Regions from separate parts of the Brevibacillus nitrificans genome, predicted to be linked through region 2. Evidence: riboswitches for the same ligand, from Rfam matches in the RefSeq annotation. Region 2 holds a riboswitch; the other holds the start of a gene.
What was found. A riboswitch is a leader RNA that binds a small molecule or an ion and turns the genes downstream of it on or off. The one in region 2 is predicted to bind cyclic di-GMP.
Positions count from the first base shown of each region.

Region 1: another riboswitch for cyclic di-GMP. It lies ahead of yfmT (benzaldehyde dehydrogenase); the one in region 2 lies ahead of EDM59_RS13465 (methyl-accepting chemotaxis protein).

Region 1 covers NZ_RHHU01000017.1:192,141-200,252, reverse strand. The annotation lists gene EDM59_RS24170 (hypothetical protein) at 1-1,304, opposite strand, end outside; gene EDM59_RS24165 (methyl-accepting chemotaxis protein) at 1,493-2,299, opposite strand; gene yfmT (benzaldehyde dehydrogenase) at 2,444-3,901, opposite strand; cyclic di-GMP riboswitch class I at 3,986-4,069, opposite strand; gene EDM59_RS24155 (methyl-accepting chemotaxis protein) at 4,187-5,125, opposite strand; gene EDM59_RS24150 (hypothetical protein) at 5,156-5,908, opposite strand; gene EDM59_RS24145 (RsmF rRNA methyltransferase first C-terminal domain-containing protein) at 5,993-7,405, shown strand; gene EDM59_RS24140 (hypothetical protein) at 7,499-7,738, opposite strand; gene EDM59_RS24135 (LysE family translocator) at 7,837-8,112, opposite strand, start outside.
Region 2 covers NZ_RHHU01000009.1:18,241-26,352, forward strand. The annotation lists gene EDM59_RS13455 (sensor domain-containing protein) at 1-1,502, shown strand, start outside; gene EDM59_RS13460 (GGDEF domain-containing protein) at 1,666-2,307, shown strand; cyclic di-GMP riboswitch class II at 2,533-2,616, shown strand; gene EDM59_RS13465 (methyl-accepting chemotaxis protein) at 2,695-4,425, shown strand; gene EDM59_RS13470 (GGDEF domain-containing protein) at 4,527-5,621, shown strand; gene EDM59_RS13475 (bifunctional diguanylate cyclase/phosphodiesterase) at 5,676-8,112, shown strand, end outside.

The sequences.
Region 1 (8,112 bases), on a different contig from region 2:
TCGTTGTACGTCAGATACGGGTAGTCGACGCGGCCAAAGGAACCGTTCGGATAATAAGCGTAATGGAGATCGCCATTTTGGACGATCCATTTGGACCCGAGATTGACCACGCCGCCAAGCATGATATCCGCCAAATCTTTGTCCGTTGGATTGCCAAACTGCAAATAGCTTCTGTACAAGAAGTTGATCTCTGCCAGCTGATGGTTGAGAGAAACGTGTGTATCAGATGGTTTCCCTACTAATGCGTAGTCGGCTACCAGCCAGCCTGGACGATCGCCTTCGATCACATAATGGTTCCCTACCGCATGCTGTTGGAAAAAGAGCGCGTATCTTTGGGTAGATTCACAAAATTCCGCCTCTTGATATTGGATGCATCCCTGGAGCATTAAGCCTGCCGCTCCCGTATTAAAGCGAGTATCGTAGAAGCCTTCCGTTATGCCGTAATCCTCCCGCAGCCACTCCGAGCGAGGAAGGGACTTCCAGTAGCCTAGCTGATCCTGCTGTTTGAGGCTTGCTTTTAGCATCACGTATCCCATCTCTCGTGCTGCCTTGCTTCCGCCCGTGTACATGAAGGAGTGCAGGACATAGTTTTCCGGTATACGCCAGTAGGAAGTATCCGTATACGGCACATAAGTCGAAGGACTCTTGTAATAGTACCCGTCATACAGCCATTTGGCATTATCCGTCACATCCAGGCTGAGCCAGATGCTGTCCAGCTTTTCTTGGCCCCATACAACGAGCGGCTCGGGAGATTCCAATGCCCACATTTCGCTCACGTGACCGGCTCGTATCGGCAAGCTGGCCTCTAGTACATAGCCCCCTGCGGATTTCCGTACGGTAACGGGAAGTGCCATATCCTTTTTTTCGTTGATTGTCCCGTTGCCCATGGGCGCATACACGATCGGCGCTCCCAGCCAGATCGACTTGCCCTCTGTTTCGATGAAACCTGAGGCGAGCGGGAGTGTATGAAGGTCACGCAGCGGTACGATTGCCCAGTAGGGCTGCTTGTTCTCCGCGATCGCACGGTAACGAAACGTCGCCTGATCACCGCGAACCGGGATCTTCACGACATACGGCTGCTGATTTTGCTGAGCGGTCAGCTGGTGAATCCAGTACACGCCGCCATCGCCAAATTTGATTTCCTGCTTTTTATGTGTTCCACCTTTGATCGCTTCGCTCGTTTCCTTTTCTACCGGCTTTGTCCAAGGACGAGGTCCATCGTCGGCACTGGTCTCGCCTGGAGCGAACATGAATGACGTTAGGAGCGTAGCTATTACGAGAAGCATGCTTACGCGCTTGATCATGATATCCCCCTATCCATCCATTAATCGAAAAGTCGGATACAATTAGAAAACGTGGCTCCAAGCTTTGTGGCGGAGCCTTAGTGGCACTTATACTGGCTAAGAATCTTATAAATTCTTACTGTACCAAAAAACGTCCCTCTCCTGTATGACACCAGGGAGGGACGTTTCGTTACATGAAACAAGCTTTTTTATTTGGATTGGAACGCTTCTTCGGCCAAGTCAGCCAGCTTTTGCGTATTGTCGCTGACCTCTATCATCGTCGCGGAAATCTGCTCTGTAGCCGTTGCCTGACTTTCCATCGTCTGATTGATCAGCTCGATGGATGTCTGCAGATGCACGATCAGCTCTCGAATGGAATCGGTCGTATGTTTGATTTTCTCTGCATTTTCGCGGGAGTTGCTCGCCATGTTGCGCACTTCGTTGGCCACGACGGCAAATCCACGCCCCGCTTCCCCTACCCGCGCTGCTTCGATGCTCGCATTAAGCCCCAGAATGTTGCTTTGGTCCGCAATCTTTTTCACAGCCAGCGCGATTTGCTCGATCTCCCCGGTACTGTCGCTGACGTCTTTGGCCTGAACGGAGATGGCGCGCATCTGCTCGTTTAATTTGCCGATTTCGGACGCCATGCTATTTGTCGTCGCACTTACCTGTTCTACGACACTGGAGAGATTAGCCGTAATCTCGTACAGAACATTTGCCCGCTCCATGCTGGAACCGATGCCGACGCCCCCGACTACACGCCCTTGCTTGTCATGAAGTGGAACAGCACGGGCAATCAGGGGAAACCCGAACAGCTCCTTGGGCACGATCATCGATTGATGCGTATTCGTACGGATGGCAGTCGTAATGATATCTCCCTCTTGCAAAGGATCGCCAGGTGACACCTGCAGAGCAAATGTCTTCCCCGGAATATTCATCAGCAGCTTCTCTGTATCATAGACACCCACCGTAACATCATCGGAAATCAAGTCGTTCAGATACGGAGCCACTTTCATAAAAGCCTCTAGCAATTCTGCCGTTTCTGCGGATTCGGACGGTTCTGTCGGTTGAGTGCTGTCCGCCGCTTCCCACGTTTGTTCCTGATCTGTTTGTTCCCATTCTTCCACTGTCTTCATCGCTGACCACCTAACTCTACATGATTAATAAGGAAATTGACGAGGCTTATGCTGAACGGAGATCCACTTGAGCGTCGAAAACTCTTCCAGGCTCCACTGCCCATTCAAACGTCCCAGACCGGAATGCTTTTCTCCGCCAAACGCGACAATCGGCTCGTCGTTAATCGTACCGTCGTTGATATGGATCATCCCGGTCTCGATTCGCTTCGCCATCTGTGCTCCACGCTCCAGATCGCGCGTATGAATCGCTCCTGAGAGTCCAAATGGCGTTTCGTTTGCCATCTGAACCGCTTCCTCTTCGGACGCAAATTTGAAAATGCATACCGCAGGTCCAAACAGCTCCTTGGAGGCGATGGCCATATCGGTTGTGACATCCGTCAAAATGGTGGGAGCTACGACGTTTCCTGTTACCTCGCCCTTCAAGATCGGAGTCGCTCCCTCCCTGATCGCCTCCTCAATGGTGCTCATCAGGCTCTTCACCTGACGATCATTGATCAAGGGACCGATGACGGTGTCCGGATCGTACGGGTCTCCCACTTTCAGCGAGGACACTTTCTTCACGTATTGATCGAGGAACGGATCGTATACGTCTTGATGGACGAGCACACGGTTGGCTGACATGCAAATTTGGCCTTGGTGAGTAAAACGGCTGAACACCGCTGCGTTGACAGCGTACTCGATATCCGCATCCTCCAGTACGATAAGCGCACTGTTTCCGCCCAGCTCCAGAATCGCCTTTTTGAAATGCTTGGCAGCGACCTGTGCGATATGGCTGCCTACCTGGCTGGAGCCTGTGAAAGAGAGAATGCGCGGAATCGGATGCTCCACAAATCCATCTCCGATTTCCGAGATGTCCGTTACGATTACGTTGATCAAGCCTTTGGGAAGGCCAGCCTCTTCAAAGATTTTTCCGATGAGCGTACCACCCATGATCGGCGTATGCTCATGCGGCTTCAGCACAACGCCGTTTCCTGCCCCCAGAGCCGGAGCTACAGATTTCATGGACAGATAGAACGGGAAGTTGAAGGGGCTGATGACCCCTACTACTCCTGCTGGAATGCGATACAGCCTGTTTTCTTTTCCGTCGACAGGAGATGGGAGAATTTTGCCTTCCATGCGCACGGGGAATGTCGCCGCTTCCCGGATAATGTCCTTCACCAGACCGATTTCAAAAAACGCTTTGAGGCGTGTCCCACCGAGCTCTTTGATAATGATGTCGATGATTTCTTCTTCGTGAGCATCGATGTAGTCCACCGCACGCTCCAAAATCCGCGACTTGACATAGGGATTCACTTCATCCCATTCCTTTTTTGCACGAGCAGCGGCTTGATAGGCCTCGTCGATATCCTGCAAGCTAGCCATTTGGAATTCGGTAATGACTTCACCGTTGTACGGATTGAGATCCGGCAGCTTCCGTGAAGCGAGTCCGTCCCTCCATTCCCCATTGATGAATTGCTTGTTCAAAGCTTGTAGAATCGACATATCCCTTCTCCTCTCCCTTGTCCAAAAAAATAACGGCCCCCATCGCCAGAAGGGAGCCGTTAGACAGCATGAAAAAACCTGCTAGTTGGCAACCCGGCTGCCATAGAGAAGATCCGTAGGCCCGTGGCTTTGCGTCCCCACCTTTCAATGGGTTTGCCCATTCATAGCGAATGTTTTGTCGAATTGTCAAGTTACAGGAATTTTTTGGTTAGTCCACTTTCGATTATAGACTTCTCGATTGAATAGTCAAATAAAAAATAGGTAAGGCAGTCATACTTTAAAAAGCTATTCGGAGAGTACGCGCTTTCCATCCTCTATACTCTCTTGCAGCAGCTGCGCCACTTCCTCCGATCTGCTCACGTGCAAAGCCAGATCCTGATTTAAATCACCCAGCAGCAGAACGGCTTCCCCTACCTGCTTGGCTACTTCATCCGCAAACTGCTTTTGATGCTCGATGATTTGCATGACACCGGAAACTTCTACGCTTACCTCGTGGAAAGCCAGTACAATTCCCTCCATCTTGCCGGAGGCATCTCGGCTGATCGACAGGCCGTTTTTGATCGCTGAACTGTTCTTTTCGCTGTTCGCCAGCGCTTCTTTTGTCTCTTCCTGAATTTTTCCGATCAGCTCTGCGATTGTCTTGGTCGAATTCGCTGTCATTTCTGCCAGCTTGCGCACTTCATCTGCTACCACGGCAAAGCCTCTGCCCTGCTCACCAGCACGTGCAGCCTCGATCGCTGCATTCAGTGCCAGCAAATTGGTTTGGTTGGCGATGTCGCTGATCACCTTGACAATGCTGGTGATCTCCGAGGAACGATCCTCGAGCCGGCTCATGGAGCGCGCCGTATTGACTGACTCTGCATCCAAGAGACTCATCACTTCGACTACTTCCGTCATCGCGGATTTTCCCGCTTCTGCACGCTGCATAGATTGCTGGCTGATGGTAGTCAGGCGTTCCCCCCGAACATGCAGCTGGCTCGCTGATTCGTCATCACTTTCGTTAATCGACTTGATGGTTTCGATGACGCCTTTCATTTGGGCAACCAGTTGTATGAGTTTCCCATGCTGGGCATTTACTTCCCCATTTTGCGAAAGAGCTTCTCCCATCTGTTCATAAAGGGCTTGCAGCTCATTCTTCCACACATCTTGACTTTGTGTTTCCTCTGTTGCAATCGCTACTGCTGTCTGTGCTTCTGCCTGACCTTTTTCTTTCTTCCAGAACATGTTTCTACTCTCTCCTTTGCCATCAAACCATTAGTCTTCACGACGAGCAAATTGACGGGATTCGATAATCCCTGGATGCTGCTTTGCCAATGTCAGCAGGTTTTCCAGAAAATAATAATGGCCCTCCAACAATTCCACGTCCTTGCGCTCGAATTGCTTGACCTGCAAATACTGCTGCATTTCCAGAGCATAGCGTTCCAGCTTGTTGTGGAAGTCGTTGGCACGTAGCATTTGTTCGATTTCGGGGTACTCCGTCTTCAATCGATTGATTTCACTGTACACCCTGCTGCCTTCTAAAATCATCTGATAGGCGACGCGCTCCATCGAAGCACCCGTAGCCGCTTCCTGTTCCGCACGCTCCTCGCGCAATGCGGACAAGTACGTGATAAAATGGTAGACAGTCAAGAACAATGGGCCTAAAAATAAGATGATCCCTGCTTTGTAGACATGCTGATTGGACAAGTTGCTGATGAGCAGGAACAAGTGAAACAGAATCGCTCCCAGCCATACGTAGATAATGACCTGGTGATTGATCTTCCCAACCCTTTGCCCGCGAGAAAATACAAACGTAAGCCCTAGCAGATAAAAGGCAAGCAAGGTAAAGCTGGCGGAAAACAGCGCCATCTCCATCTCCTGCAGCCAATCTGCGTCGGCGGGAATCTCGATCAAAAATTCAAAAGCAAGCACCAGCAGTGAGAAAAGCAACCCCATGATCCAAAACCGGCTGACTTCCGAGTCGTTCCTCCGCCGGGAGCGGTAGCGTTCCGCACGGGATCCTTTCATATGCTCTCACCTCATTTTCTAAGATTCGCCATGATTCTATCTTTTCCTCTACCCATCGGCCAAATTCTGACAACGGAGGCTTCTATGACACAATCTTTACCTATTGCTTTTACAGAACGGATGCGGGCCCTGCTGCAGGACGAGTACGACGCATTCGCCGCTTCATACGAACAACCCGTCTTTCACGGTTTGCGCGTGAACCCTCTGAAAATCGAGCGCGAACGCTTTCTCGCCCTCACCCCCTTTCCTGTGGAGCCGGTTGCGTGGTGTGCCAACGGCTTTCGCTATCAAGAAGGGATGAGACCGGGCAAGCATCCGTATCATTCCGCCGGCTTGTACTATTTGCAGGAACCCAGCGCCATGTCGGCTGCAGAATGTCTGGAGGCACAGCCTGGCGAAACCATCCTGGATTTGTGCGCAGCACCCGGCGGAAAGTCCACGCAGCTCGCTGCTGCTCTGCAAGGCGAAGGTCTTCTAATCGCCAATGAAATACATCCGGTGCGCGCACGTATCCTCTCGGAAAATCTGGAGCGCTGCGGCGTGCCAAACGCAGTCGTCACCAACGAAACTCCAGAGCGGCTCATGGAACGCTTCCCTCAATTTTTCGACCGGATTCTCGTAGATGCGCCTTGCTCAGGAGAAGGCATGTTTCGCAAGCTCCCGGAAGCGATCGACGAATGGTCCCCGAATAAAGTGCTCGAATGCCACCGGATGCAAATCGATATTCTCGATGCAGCTGCGGCTATGCTTAAGCCAGGGGGGACGCTCGTGTACTCGACTTGTACGTTCGCCCCTCTGGAAAACGAGCAATCGATGACGATCTTCCTCGAGCGCCACCCGGAGTTCTCGATCATCCCGCTACCGCATCCCGAGCATTTTTCCACTGGGCACCCCGAGTGGGCAACGCCAGTCTATGATGAGCTGGCGCAAACAGCAAGGCTTTGGCCGCATTTGCTCAGCGGCGAGGGACACTACCTCGCCAAGCTGCACAAAAGCGCTGATGCCGATCAGCCGGTAGAGGTCCAGAAAAAGCGGAAAGAAAAACGAGCCAAATCAGCTCCAGCCGGACGCAAGGAAGCCATCGCTGCTTGGCGCGCCTTTGCGGCAGAGGTGCTTCCCCACCTATCGCGTCATTTGGAAGATGATCGCGCCTTCCTGCTGTTTGGTGAGCAACTTTTCTACTCACCAGCACCCGAGCTGGATTGGGACGGCATCAAAGTATTGCGTGTCGGCCTGCACCTGGGAACGGTGAAAAAGAACCGACTCGAACCTAGCCATGCGCTGGCACTTGCCCTCTCTGCGCAGGAGGTAGCACGCTCTGCTGATTTCTCCGCGGAGGATCCCGATCTGCTTCGCTATTTGAAGGGAGAAGCGCTCAGCCGGGAAGGCAGCAACGGCTGGACACTGATTACCGTAGACGGATTTTCACTGGGATGGGGAAAACAGGCGGACGGTCAGCTGAAAAACCATTATCCTAAAGGTTTGCGTTGGCTCTAGCTCTTCCTATTATCCCAAAATGCAGAAACGCCAAATAAGCCCACTGCCTGAAAAGCACGCTTGCTTTTGCGGTGGGCTTGTTTTTCTATCGATTTATCTTCCCCGACGGGTATGGCTGTCCACGACGGTAAGAGAGCCATCCCTGATATAGCGCAAGATTTTTGATACCGAGATGCCGGTTGCATTGGCAATCTGCATGGCATTCGAATTCGGGAAGCTCCTGACGTAATTTCGAATCAGTCGATATTCATCCATATCGTTTTGCCCACATACCTTGCAGGTGTATTCCCCAGGGCTCATCTCGCTGCCACATTTCAAGCAAAAATCCTTCATCGCGTGCCTCTCCTCACACCCCGTACTTTGTTGCGGTCTGCACAAAGGGTCCTATCTACCTATATTCTACCCCATTGCGTTAGGTGGAAAACACTATTTCAAAAGGACCAACGATTTTGAAAGAAAAGAACAATAGCAAACCCGATGAGAAAAATACCGACTGCGATATTCACTCGTTTCCGCCATATAGGGCGAAGCATTTTAGCCGCATAGGTACCGAGCCTGGCGATCCCTGTAAGAAACAGCAGCGTAGAGAGGACACACCCCACTGCGAAGCCAATCAGCTGGCCACCAGCCGACGTTGTTTGAGAGGAAATCAGCGAACCAAATACGCCCGCCCAAAAAAGAATAGTCAGCGGATTTGTCAGCGTCAA
Region 2 (8,112 bases):
TGGAAGAGGATCGGGACATCATGAGCTATGCGATCCGCTATACGTATTCCACGGGAAAAGGCTACATGGCGGAATGCCGCATCAAATCCGAGCGTGCGGTTGCGGTCTGGACGGAGACGAAGACCAGTCCGGTTTTCGACGAACAGGGCAACGTGACCAAGCTGATTCTCGTTACGCGCGATATTACGGAACGCAAGCTGACGGAGGAAATGATTCATCATTTGGCCTATCATGACTCTCTGACGGACCTGCCGAATCGCCGGATGTACGTCCAGCATCTGACAAAGGAAATCATGCAGGGCAAGCGTTTCCAGTCCAACCTGGCCGTCTTGTTTCTCGATATGGACCGTTTCAAAGACATCAATGACTCCTTCGGGCACGATATCGGAGATCTGCTGCTGGTCGAAATGGCGAAGCGTCTAAAGTCCTGCATACAGCCGTCAGACATGGTGGCACGTTTGGGCGGGGATGAATTCACGATCCTGCTAGGCCAGCAGGGCGACTCCAAGCGAGCGGAGGAAGTCGCGGACTTGATCATGGGACAGCTGCAGAAGCCGTTCGAGCTCAGTGGACATCTGGTGAATATCTCGTGCAGCATCGGGATTGCGCTGTTTCCGCAGGATGGCGATACAGCGGAGGACCTGCTGAAACGAGCCGACACCGCCTTGTATTCCGTGAAATCGCAAGGACGCAACGGATATTCGTTTTTCGATCCAACGATGGAGGCAAAATCTCTGGAGCGCATCCTGATGGAAAACGAGATGCGCAAAGCGATTGACCAGCAGCAATTCCACGTCTATTACCAGCCAAAAATGGATATCAGCTCCCAGAAGCTGACGGGAATGGAAGCACTCGTACGCTGGGTGCATCCGGAGCTGGGAGTCATCTCTCCAGGCAAATTCATTCCGATTGCAGAAGAGAGCGGGATGATCCTCGAGCTGGGCGAGTGGATTCTGAGAGAAGCTTGTAAGCAAAACAAGAAGTGGCATGATCAAGGGCATATGCTAAAGGTGTCCGTAAACCTATCCGCGCGGCAAATTTTCCAGAAGGATCTGGTAGAGAGAATTATAGGGGTATTGGAAGAGGTTGGGCTGTCGGCACAGTGGCTGGAGCTGGAAATTACCGAGAGCATTTTTGTCAAAATGGAAGAAGCGACGGCAGTTCTCAAGCAGCTGCGTGAAGCGGGCATTCACATCTCGATCGATGATTTCGGGACTGGCTACAGCTCCTTTAGCTACATCAAGAGCTTGCCAGTGGATACAATCAAAATAGACGCATCGTTTATTCGGGATATTCACCATAATCAGGAGAGTCAGGCGATCGTGAAGGCGATTGTGACGATTGCGGACAGTTTGCAGATGAACGTCATCGCGGAAGGCATCGAGCTGGATGACCAAGCAGAAGCGTTGCAGCAAAACGGCTGTGCTCACGGGCAAGGCTACCTGTTCAGCAGACCGCTGGCGACGGATGATTTTGAGCAGTTTTTAGCGGAACGAAATTGAAGACGATTGGAAAACAAGCCCCGTATATCGCGCATATACGGGCTTTTTGTTTCGCGTGCCAAATTCCCTGCTTTTCCTTTTATTTTAGTCATAATATAATCTTTTATTGGTGGGCGTATGAATTTTTTTCCAAATCGAAGACTGAGCGAGTGAGGCAGCATATATGAAATATACCGGGAGAATAACCGTTACGTTATTCGTATTGATTGTGATTTTGTTTATACGCATGATGGTTCAGTATTATCTAGGACAGCCTCCTCACTTCATTCCCATTCCAGCCTTCGTTGCCCTTGCATTTGCGTGGTTTCTTGGGAGCAAATATGACAAGTCCGTTTATTTCGCTCATCGGGATGCTTTAACGAACGTCTTTAATCGACGCTATTTTGATCGACAGGCAGATAAACAGCTCCGTTTCAGTCGGAAAAAAGGAGCGAAGCTTTGTATTTTTGTCATTGATGTAAACGATTTCAAGCAAATCAACGATCAATATGGACATGCCAAAGGGGACGAGGTCCTACAGCTCATTTCCCGCGTGTTGGCTTTACACACAGGAAAACGGGATATTTTAGCGCGTTCAGGAGGGGACGAATTTCTCCTGTTATCTCCACGGATCGATAGGCACGAGGCAGAAAATCGAATCGAGTTTTTCCACAACAAATGTGCGGAGCTTTCAAAACGTCTTCGAATCCCCGTATCCATTTCAATTGGGTATTCCATCTACCCTGACGATGCATGGAACGTAGGTGACTTGATCTTTTCTGCGGATACCCGGATGTATCGCAAGAAGAAAAAGAAAGCCAATTGATACAGGATAGCCTGCAGCCTTGGCTCAAAAAAATGTTGCTTGGGATGTTTCGTTTATTGGAAACAGGGTATTAAGTAATAGGTAAAAAGAATCAAAAACGAAAGGATTGATTTTTTTCGCTCCTTTTCACTATGTGTTCACAGACTATATAGGCAAATACGACTATAATAACTTTGATTGGTTAAAGCGCTGCAGTATTCAAAAATTATGACCTCAACTTAACTAAATGACCGTGGAAGCGATGATCTGTCATTCGTATGTGGGCACTTGAATGGCAGGGAGCGAGTAGTGCAACCGACCCTATTTGTTCGCAAAAATAAGGTCGGTTTTTTTGTGTGAAAATTTCTCTGTCTAGGATCCATCATTTGAAATTATCGGAGGTAGCTTATGTCCTTTTTTCATAAAAAATCAAAATCGTGGCAAGCGTATTTGGAGAATTCTCGTTCTACGAACATTTCCGACGTTGGTGAGCGGGTGAAAGATCGATTGGCGTTTATGGGGATCAATCAAGATACGCTCTTACATATAAAAGAAGCTGCTCACATTCTAACTCCGTACAAGGCTGAGATTGTTGGTCAGTTTTACGGGGCGATTACTTCGATGGATCATCTTCATCAGATCATTGTGCACAATTCGAGTGTGGATCGACTGCGTAAAACGATGGAGAAATACCTGGATCAGTTCCTTCTTGCAGAAGTGGACCAAGAATACGTAGCGACCAGAATCATTATTGGTCAAGTTCACAGCCGCATTCATCTGACCGCCGAGCATTTTATCTCTGCCCATCACTTATTAATTCAGATTATGACAACCATCCTGATGGAAAAACTGCACACGAAACCGGATCGGATGCTTCAGAGTGTACTATCGGTACAAAAATTGGCGGCTTTTGATCAGCAATTAATCGTGGAAGTGTACATGGAGGAGACGTTTAAGTCCTTCTTAATCGGAATATCCGACATGCTGAATCAATTGACCGAGCTGGATACGACGAAGCAGCTGATTACCGGAATGGATAAGCAGATCGAGGAAAGCCATAGTGTAACGGCGGCAACGGAAGAAATGAGTGCCTCTATTCAAGAGGTAGCGGAGCATGCAGGCAGAGTAGCCGAAAGGACGGATGAAGCTGTTCAATCGGCAGAGCAAAGTAAGCAAGTCATCAATAGCGCTCTCTTTGACATTCAACAGGTGGGCGGTGTGTACGATAAAGTTTTAGAACGCGTGACCCAGCTGAATTACGAAATCAAGCAAACGCAAGGCGTTGTGAAAATCATTCGCGAAATAGCGGATCAGACCAATTTACTCGCTTTAAATGCGAGTATTGAAGCAGCGAGAGCAGGGGAACACGGCAGAGGCTTTTCCGTTGTAGCTTCAGAGGTACGAAAGCTGGCTGAACATACGAAGGAGCAGATCGCTCTGATTACAGCCAATATGGACTCTTTGCAAAGAGTTTCCGAGCATGTGACCCAGCAAATCGGTGAAACCGGAAAACTGGTAGAGCAAAGCGTGAAGGAAGCACAATTTGCCGACTCAGAGCTGCAAACCATCGTTTCCACGATGCAGGAAATCAATCAATCCACTTCCCAAATTGCCGCGATGACCGAAGAACAAACGTCTTCTGTGATGGATATCGCCTATCGAAATTCCATTATTTTTGATCTGAGCGCGCACTCACAAGAAGTTGCCAAGCAAACGGCAGAAATCATCTTTGAACTCAGCAAGAAAATGGATGAATACCGAAATACCTTCTTTAGCATCAATGTGAGGCTGAATTATAAAGACATTATCCGAGTCGCGAAAACGGACCATCTTCTCTGGAAATGGAAGATCTATAACATGCTATTAGGTATGGAAAATATCGATGCCAAGCAAGCAGCCTCTCACAAAAACTGTAGACTTGGGGCCTGGTATTATGGCCAGTTGCCGCAACGAGTCAAAGACCAGCCTTCCTTTAGACAACTTGAAGAACCGCATAAGGCTGTCCATCAGTTTGCCATGCAAGCAGTAGAATCCTATGAAAAAGGCAATCTGCTAGGTGCGCAGCAAGCGTTTGAACAGCTTCAAGAAGCTTCTCACCATGTCATTACGCTGCTTTCACAACTAGAATCCGAACTATAACTTTTGGGTTATAGCGCAATCATGCACGTGTCACCCTACCTGTCCCCTTGCCCTGCGCAAGGGGGATCTTCAAATCGAAATTCAAATCAGGAGGAGGAGGGATGATGAATGCAGTGATTCAGTCCACTCTTTCAAATATCGCGATCATTTTTTTCATGCATTTATGCATGGTGGAAATACTCAACAATGAGAATAGACTCACTCCTTCCTTCGCTCAAATCGGCAGGATAATCGTCATATCCTCCTCGGTCATCGGTATGTTTTATCTTCCTATTCAATATGGGGAATATCGATTTGATCTCCGCCTCATTCCATTAGTATTTTTTTCTGTCAGGTGGGGGTGGGAACTAGCGATTCCGACTTTACTCATAACAGCTCTTTGGAGGCTGGTTTTGGGGGGAGAGGGTTCCGTTCCCGGTGTTGTTTTTGGCATGATTCTTCCTGTTTTCGTCGCTCTTGTGTATCGATCCATCCAAGGCGCTGGCCTTCATCCGGTCTCGATAGTCTTTTTATTTACCATAGGCTGGTTCATTTCTGATATCCCCATCATTATTTTCGTGCCCGATGGCTGGAGTGTTTTCAAGGAGATCTTTCTTGTCCGTTATGCTTCTTATGTGCTGACAGCCTTGCTTCTTTGCCTATTTATTGTCAATGCCGAAAGAGATCGAAGGGTAAAGAAAAAACTGCAATATGATGCAGATCATGACCCTTTAACAGGGCTATATAATATTCGGTACTTTCAAAAGGCAGTAAAAGCGTTCACCAAATCTACGAAGCAAATGTTTATTGTCATGATTGATGTTGATCGTTTTAAAACGATTAATGATACATATGGTCATGTAACGGGTGACTTGGTCTTAAAAGGGGTTTCCAATGTGATAGCAGAGGTTGCATATGCGTATGATGCCAATAATGTAGTCGTGGGAAGGTACGGCGGTGAAGAGTTTATTCTATTCTTGGCTGTTGATCAAAAGGAAACGATGGTCTCCCTGGTGGAAGCTGTTCGGGAAAGGGTAGAAACAAGCTCGTTTTATACAGAAAAGGGAACGCATTTGCTGAAAGTGACGGTTTCCATCGGTGTCTCGCAAATGACGGACTGTAAGATGTTTCAAAAAGCGGTTGAACAAGCCGATAAGTCCCTTTACGATTCCAAAAAAAATGGGCGGAACCAAACAAACTATGCGAGGGACATATAAGGATTACCCCAGGATGATTGGAATGGAAACGGTAAGGGAGGAGGCTTTCCTAGGATGCGAGGATCAGTTGAGCTTGTGATAAAGAACCGTTGGATTAGCATATTTTCCTTGTTCTTTCTCGGTGCTGTCTTATTCTTTCAGCAAGAGTGGTACGGCTATTTTGGAAAAGATAATTATGTGATGATTCACCTAATGATCGAAATTCTTTTAATTGTTTCATCGATTGCAATCGCGATTCAGGCATGGATGTTTTTTCCCCATGTCTTTTCTCAAAAACGACTTTGGATGGGCGCTATTTTCCTGTCAGTTGGGGTGCTAGAGATATTCCATGCCCTTTCCTATAAAGGAATGCCATACTTTCTATCGGAAAGCTCTGCCTATAAGGCGACTTGGTTTTATTTGCTCTCCCGTCTGACCCTTGCGATCGGGCTGCTGCTTTTCGTGTTTGCAAAAGAAAAGCAGGCACTGCCTTTTCATAGATGGATGGCCTACTGCGTTTCTCTTGCCTATTCTCTGATCTGGATATTCATAATTTTTGATCCCAATCAGCTTTTGCCTGAGGTGGTCGTAGAAGGTGCAGGCACTACTGCTGTTAAAAATACGCTGCAGTATTTGGCCATTTTGATTCAGTCGTTATGTATATTTTTTTGTTTGAAGACACTTCGTTCATCATCTACTCTGCATCTCATGCTGCTGGTTGGCTCCGTGTATTTGATCATCAGTGATTTCCTATTCACAACGTATATGAGTGTGTATGATATGGCGAACTTAACCGGTCATTTTTTTCAGCTAGCTGCTTATTACTTTGTATTTACTGCGCTGTATTATGTTTCCGTAAAAGAACCCTATCAAAAGCTAAAGGAAGCAAAGGAACAGCTGCAGGAAAAAGAACGGTTCCTGCATACGATCACGTCTAGTATGGGAGAAGGGATCATCGTCATGGACATGGATGGGAACGTGACGTTTGTCAATCCAAAGGCAGAGCAATTGCTGCTATGGCAAAAAGATGAGCTCGTCGGGATGCATTATTCCCATCTCATCCAAGAGGCGGATGCCACGCTTCCTTCCCATCAACATGTCGAACATACAGCCTCCATGAGAACCACTGACATCCAGTTAAATCAAATGCATGAAAGCTTCTATATTCGCAAAGACAAAACAACCTTTCCCGGGTCCTATATCACCACTCCTTTCATTGAAAACGGTAACAATAAGGGCTTCATCATGGTATTCCGCGATATGAGTCAACAGAAGAGGGATCAGGAGTACATTACGTACATGGCTAACCACGATGAACTCACGCAGCTTCCCAATGCGAGATTCTTTTTAGAGAGGCTATCGGATGTCCTCGAGCAAAATAACGGGAGTAAAGTAGCCATTCTCTTGCTGGATATCGATCGATTTAAATCGATTAATGAATCACTGGGTATTTCTTTTGGGGATTTGGTTCTCAAGACCGTGGCAAGCCGTATTCACGGGGCTCTTCCTTCAGAGGTGTTCTTTAGTCGGTTGAGGGGAGATGAATTCGCCCTCTTCGTAGCTTCCTCACAGGCAGACGAAGAAACCATTTCGATTAGCCAACGCATTCAAGAAATCATGAGGGAGCCATTTGCGCTGCAGCATCTCCTTTTAAATATCACGGTGAGCATCGGTATAGCCGTATGTCCAGACGATGGGCATAGTCGAAGCGACCTGGTTAAGTACGCTCAAATAGCCAAAAATGAAGCAAAAAGAGAGGGGCAGCGCTTTAAACGCTTCCATCCCACGATGGACAAGCAGCTCCTCGAGCGACTGGTTTTGGAGCATGATCTGCACAAAGCTCTTTCCCGGGACGAGTTTCTCGTCGTTTACCAGCCGCAGATTGATGTGCACACCGGGCAAATCATTTCAGTAGAGGCGTTGATTCGCTGGAACCATCCTGTTCGTGGCTGGATATCTCCGCTTCATTTCATACCGCTTGCCGAAGAGAACGGGTTAATTGTTCCGATCGGGGAGTGGATGCTCAGGACCGCTTGCAGGCAATTAAAAGAGTGGCATAACCAAGGCTTTACCTCTCTGGGCGTATCCGTCAATTTGTCCATGCGGCAATTTTTTCAGCAAGATTTAGTGGATATGATTGACCGTATTCTAAAAGAGAGCAAGCTTTCGTCCCCGTATCTTGAATTGGAGATCACGGAAAGTATGACGATGAACGTCAACCACACCATTGACATGCTGCATAAACTAAAAAAACTAGGTGTGAAAATCGCCGTAGATGATTTTGGGACAGGGTACTCCTCTCTTCTCTATCTAAAGGAGTTTCCCATCGATCGCTTAAAAATAGATCGATCGTTTATTCGCGATGTCACTACGAACAAGCATGATGCAGCGATCATTTCCATGATTGTCTCTATCGCCAATCACCTTGAAATGGAGGTGATTGCTGAGGGTGTGGAGCACGTAGACCAATTGGATTTCTTATGGGAGCAACAATGTCGGCAGGTTCAGGGAT